DNA from 4 places in the Variovorax sp. PAMC28562 genome. Region 1 is predicted to be linked to each of the others. Evidence: predicted binding sites of a transcription regulator. Region 1 holds the regulator's gene; each other region holds the start of a gene.

Evidence for each region. The regulator sigma-54, encoded in region 1, starts transcription at its own class of promoters, with help from an activator protein. The targets are predictions, from matches to a motif close to TGGCANGNAANCTGCTTT.
Region 2: H7F36_RS13645 (CmpA/NrtA family ABC transporter substrate-binding protein) is a predicted target of sigma-54. The motif match lies at 2,947-2,964, and genes of this name have one in related genera.
Region 3: H7F36_RS14395 (DUF2126 domain-containing protein) is a predicted target of sigma-54. The motif match lies at 1,981-1,998, and genes of this name have one in related genera.
Region 4: H7F36_RS06725 (ammonium transporter) is a predicted target of sigma-54. The motif match lies at 1,910-1,927, and genes of this name have one in related genera.

The regions. Positions count from the first base shown of each region.
Region 1 is NZ_CP060296.1:717,864-721,874, reverse strand. Features, by position in the region: gene lptA (lipopolysaccharide transport periplasmic protein LptA) at 1-179, shown strand, start outside; gene lptB (LPS export ABC transporter ATP-binding protein) at 179-958, shown strand; gene H7F36_RS03485 (RNA polymerase factor sigma-54) at 969-2,582, shown strand; gene H7F36_RS03480 (hybrid sensor histidine kinase/response regulator) at 2,592-4,011, opposite strand, start outside.
Region 2 is NZ_CP060296.1:2,892,640-2,896,650, forward strand. Features, by position in the region: gene H7F36_RS13635 (ABC transporter ATP-binding protein) at 1-558, opposite strand, end outside; gene ntrB (nitrate ABC transporter permease) at 555-1,478, opposite strand; gene H7F36_RS13645 (CmpA/NrtA family ABC transporter substrate-binding protein) at 1,489-2,733, opposite strand; gene H7F36_RS13650 (nitrate regulatory protein) at 3,084-4,011, opposite strand, start outside.
Region 3 is NZ_CP060296.1:3,054,662-3,058,672, forward strand. Features, by position in the region: gene H7F36_RS14395 (DUF2126 domain-containing protein) at 1-1,893, opposite strand, end outside; gene H7F36_RS14400 (DNA internalization-related competence protein ComEC/Rec2) at 2,105-4,011, shown strand, end outside.
Region 4 is NZ_CP060296.1:1,427,884-1,431,894, forward strand. Features, by position in the region: gene H7F36_RS06720 (Dyp-type peroxidase) at 3-1,457, opposite strand; gene H7F36_RS06725 (ammonium transporter) at 1,964-3,199, shown strand; gene H7F36_RS06730 (hypothetical protein) at 3,214-3,474, shown strand; gene H7F36_RS06735 (GMC family oxidoreductase) at 3,482-4,011, opposite strand, start outside.

The DNA.
Region 1 (4,011 bases):
CGCGCGCTCCGGCGTCGGCAGCCGGTGGCGCCAAAGCCACGCCACCAGCATCCGGTGCTTCGGGCTCGGGTTCTGGCTCAGGGTCAAGTGCCGCACCGGCCGCTACCCAGCCCGCCACCCCCGCTCCAGGCTCCGGCTTGCGACAGAGCACCACGCTCGGCGGAGAACCGCGCAAGTGATCGAAAACGCAGACACGATCGACGTCGGCAGCCGCCTCGAAGCGCGCGGCCTCAAAAAGACCTACGGCAGCCGAACGGTCGTCAAGGATGTGTCGCTCGGCGTGCAAAAGGGCGAGGTGGTCGGGCTGCTGGGCCCGAACGGCGCCGGAAAAACGACGTCGTTCTACATGATCGTCGGACTGGTTCGCGCTGATGCGGGCGAGATCACCATCGACGGCGAGCCTATCGCGCACATGCCGATCCACAAGCGCGCGCGCATGGGTCTGAGCTACCTGCCGCAGGAGGCGTCGATTTTCCGGAAGCTCACGGTCGAAGAGAACGTGCGGGCCGTGCTCGAGCTGCAGCTAGACACCGACGAGTCCGGCAAGTCGGTCCCGATATCGAAGGCACGGATGGAAGAGCGGCTGAGCGAGCTGCTGAACGATCTGCGCGTCGAACATTTGCGCAACTCGCCGGCGTTGTCGCTGTCGGGCGGCGAACGGCGGCGGGTCGAAATCGCCCGTGCGCTCGCCACGCAGCCGCGCTTCATCCTGCTGGATGAACCCTTCGCGGGCATCGACCCGATTGCCGTTATCGAAATCCAGCGAATCATCAGCTTTCTCAAAGAGCGCGGCATCGGCGTGCTGATCACCGACCACAACGTGCGTGAAACGCTGGGCATCTGCGATCACGCTTTCATCATCAGCGACGGGCAAGTTCTGGCACAGGGCACGCCTTCGGAGATCGTCGACAACGCCGAGGTACGACGCGTCTACCTCGGCGAACACTTCCGGATGTAGAGCGCGCAGGATGAAGCAAGGCCTGTCGCTGCGCGTATCGCAGCACCTCGCGCTCACGCCGCAACTGCAGCAGTCGATCCGGCTTTTGCAGTTGTCCACGCTCGAGTTGAGCCAGGAAGTCGAGCAGATGCTCGACGACAACCCGTTCCTGGAGCGCACGGCCGAAGAAGCAGCACGCGAAGAGTTCGGCATCGACGTGTCCGACGCGCCGGCGCCGCGTGAAGAGCACGACAGCGACCGCCAGAGCGAGAGCGACGGCGAGTTCGCGCCGAGCGCGCTGGCGACCAACGCCGACGGCGCGAGCACCACCACGACCGCCAGCGAGACCGAAGCGCCGGCCAGCGAGATGTCCGACCAGGAGCCCGACTGGGGCGGCGATGGCACGGTCGAGATGACGCCGGACGATGGCGAATGGGGCGGCGAGGCGCCCGCCAGCAGCAACAACCTGGGTCCGAACGACGGCAGCGAGCGCACCGACGCCACCGAGCTCGCGCGCAGCCAGGAGTCGCTGCAATCCTTCCTGCACCGACAGGCGCTGAGCCTGCGGCTGAACGAAAACGACCAGGCCGCGTTGCGTTTTTTGATCGAATCGTTGAATGACGACGGCTACCTCGAAGACTCGTTGCCAGCGCTGGCATCAGGCCTCGCAGGCGATGACAACGACCAGTTCGACGGCCTCGTCCACCACTTCCAGGTGGCGCTTGGCCTGTTGCAGAGCCTGGAGCCGGTCGGCGTCGGCGCACGCGATCTCGGCGAATGCCTGGCGATCCAGCTGAAGGCGCTCGCCCATGAGAACGAGACCGTCGAAGAAAAGCAGATCCGCAAGACTGCGATCCTGATCTGCAAGCAGCCGATGGAACTGCTCGCGCGGCGCGACTTCAAACGCTTGGCCACGCTCGCACGCAGCAACGAAGAAGAAGTGCGCAGCGCGCTGCAGATGATTGCCAAGCTGGAGCCCAAGCCGGGTCGCCGCTTCGTCGATGTCGAACGCAACATCGTGGTGCCCGACGTGATCGTCACCCGCACCGGTCGCGGCGCGACGCTCAAGTTCCGCGTGATGCTCAACCCCGACGTGATGCCGCGTCTGCGCGTGCACGACATCTACGCCGGCGCGCTCAAGGCGCACAAGGGCGAGGGCAGCCAGGCGCTGTCGCAGCGGCTGCAGGAGGCGCGCTGGTTCATCAAGAACATCCAGCAACGCTTCGACACCATCCTGCGGGTGAGCAACGCCATCGTCGAGCGGCAGAAAAGCTTTTTCGTGCACGGAGAACTCGCCATGCGCCCGTTGGTGCTGCGTGAGATCGCCGACGAGTTGGGCTTGCACGAGTCGACCATCAGCCGCGTGACCACGGCCAAGTACATGTCGACGCCTTACGGCACGGTCGAGCTCAAGTACTTCTTCGGCTCGGCACTCGGCACCGAAACCGGCGGCAATGCATCCAGCACGGCAGTGCGAGCGCTCATCAAGCAACTCGTGAGCGCGGAGAGCATCAAGAAGCCGCTGTCGGACAGCCAGATTTCCGACATGCTGAAAGAGCAGGGGATCGAATGTGCGCGGCGCACCGTCGCCAAATACCGCGAAGCGCTGCGCATCGCACCGGCGAATCTGCGCAAGGCCCTTTAAGGCGTCGGTTTACCGCCGCGCCTGCAACAAAATCCCGCGCAGCTCTGCCGGCTGCACCGGCTTGCGCAACGCATGCCAGCCACGCTCGCGGGCCAGGTGCAGCGTCGCTTCATCGATATCGGCCGAGATCAGCGCGATCGTGAGCGACGGCTTTTGCAGTTGCAGGCGTCGCGCCAGGTCGATGCCGTCGAGCTTGCCCGGCAAGCGGATGTCGCACAGCGCGACGTCGATGGCCTGCAGGTCGGCGAGCGCCAGCGCCTCGGCCGCGCTCTCGTAGATGCGTGGCAGCGCCTGCCATTGGCGCAGCAGGGCCGCGAGGCTGTCGGCCACCACGGCGTTGTCTTCGACCACCAGCACCGCCAAGCCGGGCGCGAGCGGCATGGCGTCGAGCGCAGCGGTGCTGGTCGCCGCCGCGGTCGCGGCGCGTGCCGTGAGGTCGGGGTGCCCATCGCGAGGGGCCGATGGCAGCGTGAAGCCGAACACCGAGCCGCGTCCCGGCAGCGACCGCAGCGTGATCTGGACCCCCAGCCGCATCGCCAGGCGCCGCACGATGGCCAGCCCCAGGCCGTGCCCACGCTGTAGATTGCGCTCCACGTTCCCGACCTGCTCGAAGTCGCCGAACACCCGCTCCTGCGCTTCGTGCGCAATGCCGATGCCGCTGTCGCGCACCTCGATGCGCCAGCCGCCCGGCCGGCGCCGACAGGCCAGCAACACGCGGCCATTGGGTGCGAACTTGACAGCGTTGTCGACCAGATTGGCGACGATGCGGCGCAGCGCCACCGTGTCGGTCCACACGATGGCTTCGGCCGGGCAACGCACCCGCACCCGGCCGCTGCCGGCCTGCCGTGCGAACTCGTTCAGCAGCGGTGCGAGGGCGACCGCGGTCAACGTGAACGGGTCGGCAGCGGCCTCGATGCGACCGATTTCGAGCAGCTGGTTGGTCAAGCCTTCGAGCGCCTGCTGTGCCCGTGACAGCGCATCGACGGAGCCTTGCACCACGGCGGCGCTTTCGCCGACGCGCAGTTGCTGCCGCAGCACTTCGGCCTGCAGGCCCATAGCCATCACCGGCTGCCGCAGGTCGTGGTTGGCGGCTGAAAAGAACCGGAGACGCTCGGCCTGCGCCTGTTCCGACGCGCGCAGGCCAGCCAGCGCCTGCACGCGCAGCGCGCTCTCGTTGTGGCGCAGGCTGATGTTTTCTTCGAGCTGGCGCGAGCGCTCCGACACCAGCTTCCAGACCATCGCAAGCAGGCCGATGCCGAGGACGGCCGCCGTCACCATCACCGGCTGGCCGTAGGTGAGGCTCATCACGATCATGGGCACCAGCAACAGCGAAATGGCGAGTTGCATCGCGGGCGTGTGATACGACACCGAGAACGCCGACGACAACGTCATCGCCATGATGACGACGGCCAGCAGCAGTTGCACCACC
Region 2 (4,011 bases), 2.2 Mb from region 1:
GGCGAGCAGCTCGTCCTGCAGGTGCGCACGGGTCAGCGCGTCGAGCGCGCCGAAGGGTTCGTCCATCAGCAAGACCTTGGGCTCCATCGCCAGCGCACGGGCGATGCCGACGCGTTGCTTCATGCCGCCGGAGATTTCGCCGGGGCGCTTGTTCGTTGCCGGCGTCAATCCAACCAGCGCCAGCGCCGCATCCGTGCGCACCTTCAGTTGCGCCTTGCTTTCGGTCGGCGCGAATACCCGCTCGACACCGAGGTAGACGTTCTCGTAGCAGGTGAGCCAGGGCAGCAGTGAATGGTTCTGGAACACCACCGCGCGCTCCGGGCCGGGGCCGGCGATCTCGCGGTTGGCGCACAAGAGCGTGCCATGGGTCGGCATGGTCAGGCCCGCGATCAGGTTCAGCAGCGTCGACTTGCCGCAGCCAGAGTGCCCGATGAGCGCCACGAATTCGCCCTTGGCGACGGTGAGGTTGATGTCGCGCAAGGCCTGAAAGCTGCCTTTGGCGGTCTTGAAGGTTTGTTCGACATCGCTGATGTCAATGAACTTCTTGTCGTCGTTCATGACTTCACCTCTTCGAACGTGAAAGCGGTCGCGATCTTGATGAGCGCGTATTCGAGCAGCATGCCGACGATGCCGATGACGAAGATCGCGATGATGATGTTCTTGACGTTAAGGTTGTTCCACTCGTCCCAGACCCAGAAGCCGATGCCGACACCGCCCGTCAGCATCTCTGCCGCGACGATCACCAGCCAGGCGGTGCCGACGGCCAGGCGCACTCCGGTCAGCATGTAGGGCAGCACGGCAGGGAACAGGATCTTGGTGACGATCTTCCATTCGCTCAGGTTCAGTACCTTGGCGACGTTCATGTAGTCCTGAGGCACGCGCTGAACACCGACCGCGGTGTTGATGACCATGGGCCAAATCGAGCAGATGAAGATGGTCCAAATGGCCGCAGGATTGGCACCCTTGAACACCAGCAGGCCGATCGGCAACCAGGCCAGCGGCGACACCGGCCGCAGCAGGCTGATCAGCGGGTTGAACATGCGCGCCAGGAACTCGAAGCGGCCGATCGCGAAGCCCGCCGGGATGCCGACCACTGCCGCCAGGCCGAAGCCCAACGCCACGCGACCCAGCGACGACAGCACATTCCAGCCCACGCCCTGGTCGTTGGGGCCGTTGCGATAGAACGGGTCGCTGAAGATCTTGACAGCCTGCAGCCAGGTTTCCCACGGTGGGGGAAAGGTGCCGGCGCTACGCAATGCGATCAGTTCCCAGATCAAGACGAGCACGCCGAAGCCCACCAGCGGGGGCAACACGCGCATCCAGAATCTGCGCAGGTCGAGCGGTTTGCGAACGCTCGGTGCGGGCCCGCCGGTGGTGGCGACCGCAACGCGTGCAGCGCTTTTGACGACGGTCGCATTCGCCGGCAATGGCACTGCAACCGAAGCGTCGCGAGGGGAATGAAAGACGGCGCTGACCATGCTGTGCTCCTTAAGCGTGAACCTTGAACGAATCGGCGTAGGCCTTCGGGTTTTTGCCGTCCCATACGACGCCATCCATCAGCTTGCTGGTGCGCATCGTGTCTTTCGGGACCGGCGTCTTGCTGGCTGTGGCGGCCTGCTTGTAGAGGTCGATGCGGTTGATTTCCGTCGCAACCTTCAGGTAGTCCGGATGCTCCTTGATCAGACCCCAGCGCTTGTGCTGCGTGGTGAACCACATGCCGTCGGACAGGTAGGGAAAGTTGACCGCACCGTCGTTGTAGAACTTCATGAAGTTCGGGTCGTCCCAGTTCTTGCCCATGCCGTTGGTGTAGCGGCCGAGGATTCGCTGGTTGATCGCGTCGACGCTGGTGTTGACGTAGCTCTTGTCGGCGATGGTTTCGGCCATCTTGTTTTTGTTCTGAAGGCCGGTGTCGATCCAGCGGCCGGCTTCCAGGATCGCGGCGGTCACCGCGCGGCAGGTGTTCGGGTTTTTCTGCACGAACTCCGAAGTGGTGCCGAGCACCTTTTCCGGGTGGTCTTTCCAGATGTCCTGCGTCGTGATGGCTGTGACGCCGATGCCGTCCATGATGGCGCGCTGGCCCCAGGGCTCGCCGACGCAAAAGCCGTCCATGTTGCCGATGCGCATGTTGGCGACCATCTGCGGCGGCGGCACGACGATCGACTTGGCATCCTTAAGCGGATTGATGCCGCTTGCCGCCATCCAGTAATACATCCACATCGCGTGGGTGCCAGTCGGAAAGGTTTGCGCGAAGGTGTACTCGCGCTTTTCGGTCGCCATCATCTTGGCGAGCGACGGGCCGTCGACTGCGCCCTTGTCTGCGAGCTTCTTGCTGAGCGTGATCGCCTGTCCGTTGTTGTTGAGCGTCATCAACACGGCCATGTCCTTCTTGGGCCCGGCGATGCCCAGGTGCACGCCGTAGACCAGACCGTAGAGCACGTGGGCGAAGTCCAGGTCGCCATTGACCATCTTGTCGCGCACGCCGGCCCAGCTGGCTTCCTTGCTCGGCACGATCTTCACGCCGTACTTCTTGTCGATGCCGAGCACCGACGCCATCACGACGCTGGCGCAGTCGGTCAGAGGAATGAAGCCGATCTTGACTTCTTCTTTCTCGGGTTTGTCGGAGCCTTGCGCCCAGACGACGGCACGCAATGCGGGGTCGATGCCGATCGCACCGATGGCGGCGGCTTGCAAGATCTTGCGGCGACTGAGCTTCGGTATGAGCAGATCGGTCATTGAGGGACGAACTCCGAATAAATGAAAGGATGAACAAGGCCAAAAAGGCAGAAACAAAAGGGCAAAGCGGAAAACAAAAAAGGCGTCCTCACCGCGCATGTGCTGCTCGAAAGCGAGCGCATGCAGATAAGGACGCCTTTGTCCGTTGGGTCGGCGACACCCGCCATTGGATGTCGCCTGCCTGAAGACCGTCGTTGGTCTATGTGAGAGCTGAGTGCAAGCAGCGTGCCAGCATTGCGGCCACTGTGGTTGCTACTCAATCGATAGCATTGAAGCTAGGCTGAGATTGGTTTCGGAGAAGATTTCATCCGAAATTGCAATTTCGCACTTCGTTTGTGCAACGCACCATTTCAGCTGCCGATGGGCAGGTAGTCGGCCATGGAAAGCACTGATTCGGCGACATCGACGACCCGCCGGTTCTGGTTCATCGCGGTTTGCCGAAGCATCTGGTGCGCCTCGGGCTCAGTCAGTCGACGATGGGCCATCAACAAGCCCTTGGCGCGCTCGACGAGCTTGCGTTCGTTCAGGGCGGTACGCACGGCGTCGAGTTCGTCGCTCATGGCCTGGAGGCGTTGCGCCTGCTCCTGCATCATCTCGAGAATCGAGCGTTCGAGCTGATGGCCGTAGGGTGCTGCGGCGGAAGTGAGTCCGCTACCGGCTACTTGCGGGCCAGGCTCGGCGCCCGGTTCGTCGAAAAAAGCGGTGGCTGCTGTGTCAGGCTCTCCGGCCAGTTGCTCGAGCATGACCTCGTACGACTCGGCTTCTCCGCGTGCCTGCAGCGTCTTGTCGCGGCACAGGTCGCGCAAATCCACGGCCAGCCGATCTTCGACATCCTTCATCGCGTCGATGCGCAACGAACAGCAGTCGAACCAGACGGCGCTGAGTTCGGGGTCGAGCGGCACGCCGGCGGGCGCGGCGCATGCGATTCGGCGCAAACGTTCGAGTTCGGCGAGCTCGGTGTCCGGTTCGCGCTCGCGCCAGAGCTGGCTCATTGCCGGCCCGGCAAAGTCGGCGAACACGTGAAAGCAGCGCTCCTGCGCGGCGATGAGTTGCAACCACTGCTGCTGGCGCAGCGGATCGTTCTGTCCCGTCGCAAAAGCCGCGGCACCGCAAGCGCGTTCCTGGCCGGCGAACTCCTTGCCCTGCATGAAATTGAACATCGCCGCCAACAGGCGCGAAATTTCTGGGTCGGTGGCGCCGTCGGCTGCCTCGAACACCACGGCCAGCAGGCCGGCAATCAGCTTCGCGAAGGCCGCTGTCGCTTCTGCAGCACTGGTT
Region 3 (4,011 bases), 2.3 Mb from region 1:
GGCTGCAGCGGCGTCGACTTCCGCCGCCGGGCCCTCATCAGCAGCAGCATGTCCACCAGCGCCTTGAAAGCGCAGCTCCGGCGCGGTAACCGGTGGCGCGCCGAAGACATAGGGCACGGCACCCAGGTCACCCGTCGGAGGCGCAGAGTTGGTCGCGTAGCGTTCGCGGTAGTCGGCTGAAGTCGGCAGCGCGGCGCGCGGTGCTGTCGGATCGCGTTCGATCAGGTACGGGTAGTCGCCCTTGCTGGCCCAGGGCTGCGAATCGAGTGGCAAGCGGTAGCCCATCGGCGAGTCACCGGGGATGAGATACAGCCGGTCGTCACGCAGGAACCACGGGCCGGTTTTCCAGCCCGGTCCTTCCAGCGGTGGCGCGTCCTTGTCGGCGCTGCCGGGCTCGATCGGCAGCATGTAGCCAATGACCGCATCGAGCTTTTGGGTGAACACGCGGCGCAGGCGCACGCGCTCCAGTTCGTCGTCGAGCTTCGACTCGAACGGGTCGACGTTGACCGGCAGCCGACGCTCGCGCCAGAGGTAGTAGTAAACGTCTTCGTAGCCCGGCTGCATGTAGCGCTCGGTCAAGCCCAGCTTGTGCGCCAGCACGGTGGTGAAGCGGCGCGCGTCTTCGCTGGTGTAGTGCGTCGGCACCCGTTCGTCGGCGAAGAGTTCGGGGTTGTGCCACAGCGTCTCGCCGTCGCCACGCCAGAAAATCGACAGTGCCCATCGCGGCAATTGCTCGCCGGGATACCACTTGCCCTGGCCGAAATGCAGGAAGCCGCCTTTGCCGTATTCGGCACGCAGCTTTTGCACCAACTCGGTCGCGTAGCCGCGCTTCGTCGGGCCGAGGGCGTCGATGTTCCATTCCGCCGCATCGCGGTCGCTGGTCGCCACATAGGTCGGTTCTCCGCCCATCGTCAGGCGCACGTCGCCGGCTTGCAGTCGCTTGTCGACCGCATCGCCGAGGGCCAGCACTTCGGCCCATTGCTCTTCGGTGTAGGGCTTGGTCACGCGCGGCGATTCGTAGATGCGCGAGACCTTCATTTCATGGCCGAACTCGACCTCTGCATCGTCCACCACGCCTTCGATCGGCGCGGCACTCGACGGCGTCGGCGTGCAGGCGAGCGGGATGTGGCCTTCGCCGGCGAGCAGGCCGGAGGTGGCGTCCAGGCCGACCCATCCTGCGCCCGGCAAGAACACCTCGCACCAGGCGTGCAGATCGGTGAAGTCGACCGTCGTACCGCTCGGGCCGTCGAGTGCTTTCACGTCCGGCGTGAGCTGGATGAGGTAGCCCGAAACAAAGCGCGCCGCCAGGCCGATGTGACGCAGCAACTGAACCAGCAGCCAGCCCGAATCGCGACAAGAACCACTGCCGTTGGTCAGCGTTTCTTCCGGCGTTTGCACGCCGGGCTCCATGCGAATCAGGTAGTTGACGTCCTTCTGCACCTGCTGGTTGATGCCAACCAGAAAGTCGATGGTGCGCTGCTCTTTGCGATCGACTTTTTCAAGATAGGCCTCGACCAGCGGTGTCCCCGGGTCTGCGACCAAGTAAGGCGCAAGTTCGACAGCCTGCGACTCGGTGTACTCGAACGGGAAGTTCTCGGCCTGCGGCTCGAGGAAGAAGTCGAACGGGTTGTAGACCGCCATCTCGACCACCAGGTCGACCGTGACCTTGAATTCGGTTGTCTTCTCCGGGAACACCAGCCGCGCCTGGTAGTTGGCGAACGGGTCTTGCATCCAGTTGACGAAATGCTCGGCAGGCTCGACCTGCAGCGAATACGAAATGATGTTGCTGCGGCAATGCGGTGCCGGGCGAAGCCGAACGACCTGCGGCCCCAATTGCACCGGACGGTCGTACTTGTAATGCGTGACGTGGTGAAGTGCGGCGTGAATGGACATGTTTTTTTGGGCGCCGGAAGCGTCGAAAAGTGCAGGCTGAGAGGCGGTTGGGCGAAGGCCTCGTTCGAGACGCATACTAGCCGAGGTCAAGCAATTAACGCGCCAAAGAGCGCCTCAACGAGATTGATCAGGGAGTGATTTAAGTCATGCCACAGGGAGTGGATCTGAGCACACGCGTGCGTCGGTTTTGCGACGCTGCGGGTGGGCGTGCGTGAGCCGCGGTGCCTTTGCCGCACTGGCGGGTTCGGTCGCTGGCGCTGTCGTGCAGTTGCAACAGGGCGAGCTCTGGAATGCAGTCGTTTACGCGGCTTTGCTGGCTGTCGGCGTGGTCGGGTTGTGCGTGCTGGCACGGATTCGAGCGGACACGGCCAGGCTCCGCGGGCTCCTGCTCGTCATGGCGTGTGCGGCGGGCATGATGGCCGGCGCTGGGTCCGCCGGATGGCGCGCTGCAAGCTATTTACGTGAGGCGCTCGACCCGGCACTCGAAGGCCGTGATGTCGTGGTCGAGGGCGTGGTGGCGCAGATGCCGCAGCACAGTGAGACGGGCACGCGCTTTCGGCTGGAAGTCGCATGGGCACGATGGGCCACGCAAACGTCCGCGCCCGCAAACGACGACGGCCTGTCCGGGCCGACACGGGCTACACGGATGGCACCGGCCGCAGCTGTCGTGCCGCCGGGTATCGCTCTCGGGTGGTATGCCGCCAACACATCGGCGTGGGGCAATGCTTCCGACGATGGCGCGCGTGTCCAAGTCGCTGCCGCACCTGGCCCCCTGCACGCAGGCGAACGCTGGCGCATGACAGTCCGGCTCAAGGCACCGCATGGCAGCTCGAACCCGCATGGCTACGACTTCGAGTTGTGGATGTGGGAGCAGGGCTTGCAGGCCAACGGCTATGTGCGCACCGGCGCGGGCGATGCGGCCCCCTTGCGCCTTGCCGATACATGGCAGCACCCGATCGAGCGTGGGCGCGAGTCGGTGCGCGATGCCGTGTTCACGCACGTGCCCGATCGCAAGTTGGCCGGCGTCATCGCGGCGCTCATCACCGGCGATCAGAACGCGATCGATCGAGCCGACTGGGATGTTTTTCGCGCCACCGGCGTGGCGCATTTGATGAGCATTTCCGGACTGCACATCACCATGTTCGCCTGGCTCGCCGCGCTGCTGGTCGGCGCGCTGTGGCGGCGCAGCGACCGGCTCATGCTGATGTGGCCCGCGCCGCATGCTGCGCTGGTCGGTGGCGTGTTGCTGGCGGCGGGTTACGCGCTTTTCAGCGGCTGGGGCGTGCCATCGCAACGCACGATCTGGATGCTCGCAACGGTCGCGCTGTTGCGCCTGACGGGCCGGCGCTGGCCCTGGCCGCACGTCTGGCTGCTGGTCTGCGCGGTGGTGGTAGCGATCGATCCGTGGGCTTTGATGCAAGCCGGCTTCTGGCTCAGCTTCGTCGCGGTGGGCGTGCTCTTTGCGACCGATGGGGGTGCGGCCACTGTCGCCAGGGGTGGCGTGGCCGGCCATCTGGCGCGCACCTTGCGCGAGCAGTGGGTCGTCACGCTGGCGCTCACGCCGTTGAGCGTGTTGCTGTTCCAGCAGGTGTCGGTGGTCGGGCTGGCCGCCAATGCCATCGCGATTCCATGGGTCACGCTGGTCGTGACGCCGCTGGCGATGGGCGGCGTCGTCGTCACGCCGCTGTGGACCGTCGCGGCCTGGTCGGTGCAAGCGTTGGCGCTGCTGTTGCAATGGCTCGCCTCGATGCCTTTCGCCACGGTGTCGATGGCGGTGCCGCCGATATGGATGGCGGTTTGCGGCGTAGCGGGCGGCGTGCTGGTGGCCATGCGGCTGCCCTGGTCGATGCGCGCACTCGGCCTGCCGCTGTTGCTGCCGGTGCTGCTCTGGCAAACGCCACGACCGCCAGGCAGCGAGTTCGAGTTGCTCGCGGTCGATATCGGGCAGGGCAATGCGGTGCTCGTTCGTACCGCCACACACAGCCTCTTGTACGACAGCGGGCCGCGCTACAGCCTTGAAAGCGATGCCGGCCACCGCGTCATCGTGCCGTTGCTGCGCGCCACGGACGAGCGGCTCGACAAGGTGGTCTTGAGCCACCGCGACATCGACCACACCGG
Region 4 (4,011 bases), 710 kb from region 1:
GCCTAGAGGTTCTTCAGGAAGGTCAGGCTGGGCGAAAAAAAGTACTCGCCGCCTTTCATTTTCACGAAACCTGCGAACGGCGCATTGTTGGCAAAGCCTTCCGCTGTGTCGTCCCAGGTCTTGGGCAGCTTTTGGTCGCCCGGATTGTTGGTTCCTTGGCCGATGACCGGATCGATACCGTGCGGGCTGCCGGGCTGCAGCGGAAACTGCGTGAGGTTGACCCAGGTTTGCTGGGTGAATTTGAACTGGTCGCCAATCTTGTGGTTGTAGGCCATGAACAGGAGGCCCACGCCACCTGTCGGCAACGAGGGCGCCACGTCGGCGGTGAACTCGGCCAGGCTGCCGGAATCGGGCAGCTCCGACGGATGCACATCGCGTTTGACGTCTTCGTACGGAATGCCGCGTCGCGCCATCAGGTGCATGCGTTCGAGCGCCGGCGTCTCGGCGTTGCCGCTGCCGCGCGGGTTGGTCTTGCGGATGTGACCATGAAACGGGCAACGCGCGCCGGCATCGCCGTCGTAGTTGAAGTTATTCGGCGGGTCGTCGCCCCGTGCGTCTTTGGAGAGCGTCACTGGCGTGCCGTCTTCGAAGCGGCCGACGATCATCGCGCCGGCGAGTTCACGGTCCTCGCCTTCGAGCTCCAGCACGTCCGCAATCTCCTGCTCTCGCGTCTTGAATCCGCGCACGTCCTGTTCGAGTTTGCGGAATACGAAGAAGCTGCCGAAGGAGAACGTGTCGGTCACGCCGGGGTCGTCGACCAGCGCCAGCTTGAGCGGAAAGCCCGGGTCCCAGCGCGATGAGCCGGTGGCGGAGGTCTCGGCGTCGATGTCTTCCTGCAGCATCAGGGGTTGGCTGCGGCCGTCGACGTACCCGAAGTTTTCAATGCCGTCCCCGCGCGCATTCTTCAGGGCGCGGCCATGCTGGACGTGGACGATGGTGCCGCCCGCGTCTTCGATGAGCCCTTTGACCTTTGCGGCCAGTGCGGCCGTCTTGCCCTCCGTTTCGTCGGCTGCGAGCACCATGCCATGGATATCGCCCTGGAACGGCGTTTCCCAAGTGGTGACGGCCGGGTCGGCAAGCGCTGAAATGCTGCCGGCAGCCTTCATGCCGCCGCGGAAATCTGTGTCGGTCGGGGCGCTCGCGGCAAGGCCGAGCGCCTGGTAGCCGGTAAAGCTCAGCGCCAGGTGCACGAACGGACCACCGCCGTCGCACTTCTTGCTCGCCTTGAATTTTTCCGCGTCGAGCAATTGCCGATGGGCGCTGACGACATGAAAGTTCGCGAGGTCGCGCAGCATGCGTTTCGAGTCTTTTGCTGCCGGGCCGAACTTGAAGAAGATATCGGCAGTCGACTCTCGTCCGTGGCCCTTGAGGATATTGCCCTGCAGGGCCTGCAGCAACTTGAGCTCGTCCGAGTCGGCCTTTTTCCAGGCGAGCGGTTTGGTCAGATGAATCGGCATGACGAAATCTCCTGTGAGTGGGGGATTTCAGTCTAGGAAGCCGTCTTGCCGTCCACATCCGCCGGATGGTGGAACCATCGCGACGGCCTCGAAGGCAGATGGTCTAGCACCGTCGGAAAGGTAGAAGGCCGTTTGTTGGTGAGTGCTGACCATCTGGCCAGGACCTGCGGTAGCTATATGCCGCCATGCAAGCGTTTGTTGAACGCGCAAAAAAAAGCGCCGACCAGCGGCGCTTCGAAAAGGTATTCAGGCGTCTCGAATGGAGCCTTGAATATTTATTGTTCAACAGTCGGAAGCTTTGTCTCCTCAGACCCTCGACAGCCGGGACGTGCCCGCTTGCGAGTGGCGAGACTTTAGGTTGTCGCACCGAGGTAGTGCATTAGGAGTAACCCGCTCTAAAGCGTGCACGGCGTCACGTTGGTGACGTGAGTTTGTTTCTGGAAGTTAACAAATGGCACGACTCGTGCAGGCGAAGAGTGTCCCAAATCCCCGATTGGCTTTTTCCGATGGCACTGGTTCCCCAAGCGTCCCTCAATGGTGCCGACACCGCCTGGCTCATGACATCGACCGCGCTGGTCCTGCTCATGACACTGCCCGGCATCGCGTTGTTCTACGCGGGCATGGTGCGGCGCAAGAGCGTTCTGAACACGATGGCCAGTGTGCTGGTCGTCGCCGCCGCCGTGTCGATCACCTGGTTTGCGATGGGCTACTCGCTGGCGTTTACTGCGGGCTCGTCATGGCTCGGCGGCACGAGCCGCTTCTGGTTTGCCGGCTTCGACTACCTGAAAGAAGCGGGCACCGTCGCGGTGAGCCATGTCGCGCCGAATGTCCCTGAGTCCGTGTATGCGATGTTCCAGCTGACCTTTGCCATCATCACCTGTGCGCTCGTCGTCGGCTCGTTTGTGGAGCGCATGCGGCTGTCGGCGGTGCTCTGGTTCGCCCTGCTCTGGAGCGTCCTCGTCTATGCGCCGATCGCGCACTGGGTCTGGGAGCCGGGTGGCTGGCTCGCCCAAATGGGGGTGCTCGACTTCGCCGGCGGCTCGGTGGTGCACGTGAACGCGGGCGTGGCAGGGCTGGTGTGTGCCTATGCGGTCGGCCCGCGCCGCGGCTACGGGCGCGAGTCTTTCGAGCCCTACAGCCTGGCGTTGACGATGGTCGGTGCCGGCCTGTTGTGGGTGGGCTGGTTCGGATTCAACGCTGGATCTGCCGTGGCGGCCGATGGCCGAGCCGGGCTTGCGATGCTCGCGACGCACCTTGCCGCGGCGGCGGGCGCGCTGAGCTGGATGATCGCCGAGTGGACGACACGGCGCAGCCCGTCGTTGCTCGGCCTGTGTTCTGGCCTGGTGGCAGGCCTGGTGGCGATCACGCCTGCTGCGGGCTTCGTGACGCCGCCCGCCGCGGTGGCCATCGGTCTGATCGCCGGGCTGGCCTGCTACTGGGGTGCAACCGCGCTCAAGCGCGTGCTGCGGGCCGACGATTCGCTCGACGTCTTCGGCGTGCATGGCATCGGTGGCATCGTCGGCGCGCTGTTGACGGGGGTCTTCGCAGACAGCCGCATCTCCGGCGGAACCGGCCACCTGGGCGTACAGGCGCTTGCCATCGGCGCGGTCGCGCTGTACAGCGCCATCGGCACGGGGCTGGTGCTGCTGGTGGTCCACATCGTGGTCGGCCTGCGCGTCAGCGACGAGACCGAAGCGGTTGGCCTCGACCTCGGCCAGCAGCGCGAGCGCATCGGCACCTGAATGAACACAACGACATGACCGAAGAGGATCGCATAGCCGCAGCGGCCCGACTGCACGTGGCGCTGCGCCGGAAGACCGGCCGCGTGACCGACACAGAGTGGATGTCCGTCAACGTCGAGTACGCGACAGCGATAGTGCGCATTGCGCGGGCGCACGCCACGGCGACGAGCGATCTCGATCTGGCGGCCATCGCCACGGGGCTCGAATTTGCGATGGCGCCGCTGGCGCCGGTAATCTCGAAAGGCGCCCCGCGCTATGTGGGTGGATTGCGGTGAGCCCCAGCTAAATTGCGGCGCTCCTCGACTTGGCGCCGGCCACGGCATCTTCGTGCATCCAGCCTGCGGCCTTCTCCGCCATCATCAACGTCGGGCTGTTGGTGTTGCCGCTGGTGATCGTGGGCATGGCACTGGCGTCGACCACCCGCAGGCCATGGATCAAATTGCCGCGCCCATCGCGCACGCGCATGCGGGAGTCGAGCACGGCCATCGAATCGCTGTCGGCGCCCATCTTGGCGGTGCCGACCGGATGGAAGATGGTGGTTGCGATGTCGCCCGCCAGCCGTGCGAGCTCGTCGTCGGTCTGGTACTGCACGCCGGGCTTCCACTCTTCGGGCTTGTACTTGGCCAACGCCGGTTGGGCCGCGATGCGACGCGTGACGCGCAGCGAATCGGCCGCGACCTTGCGGTCTTCATCGGTGCTCAGGTAGTTGGGCGAAATCGCCGGCGCGTCCTGGTAGCGCGGGCTCTTGATGCGCACGGTGCCCCGACTGGTCGGGTTCAGGTTGCACACGCTCGCGGTAAAGGCCGGGAAAC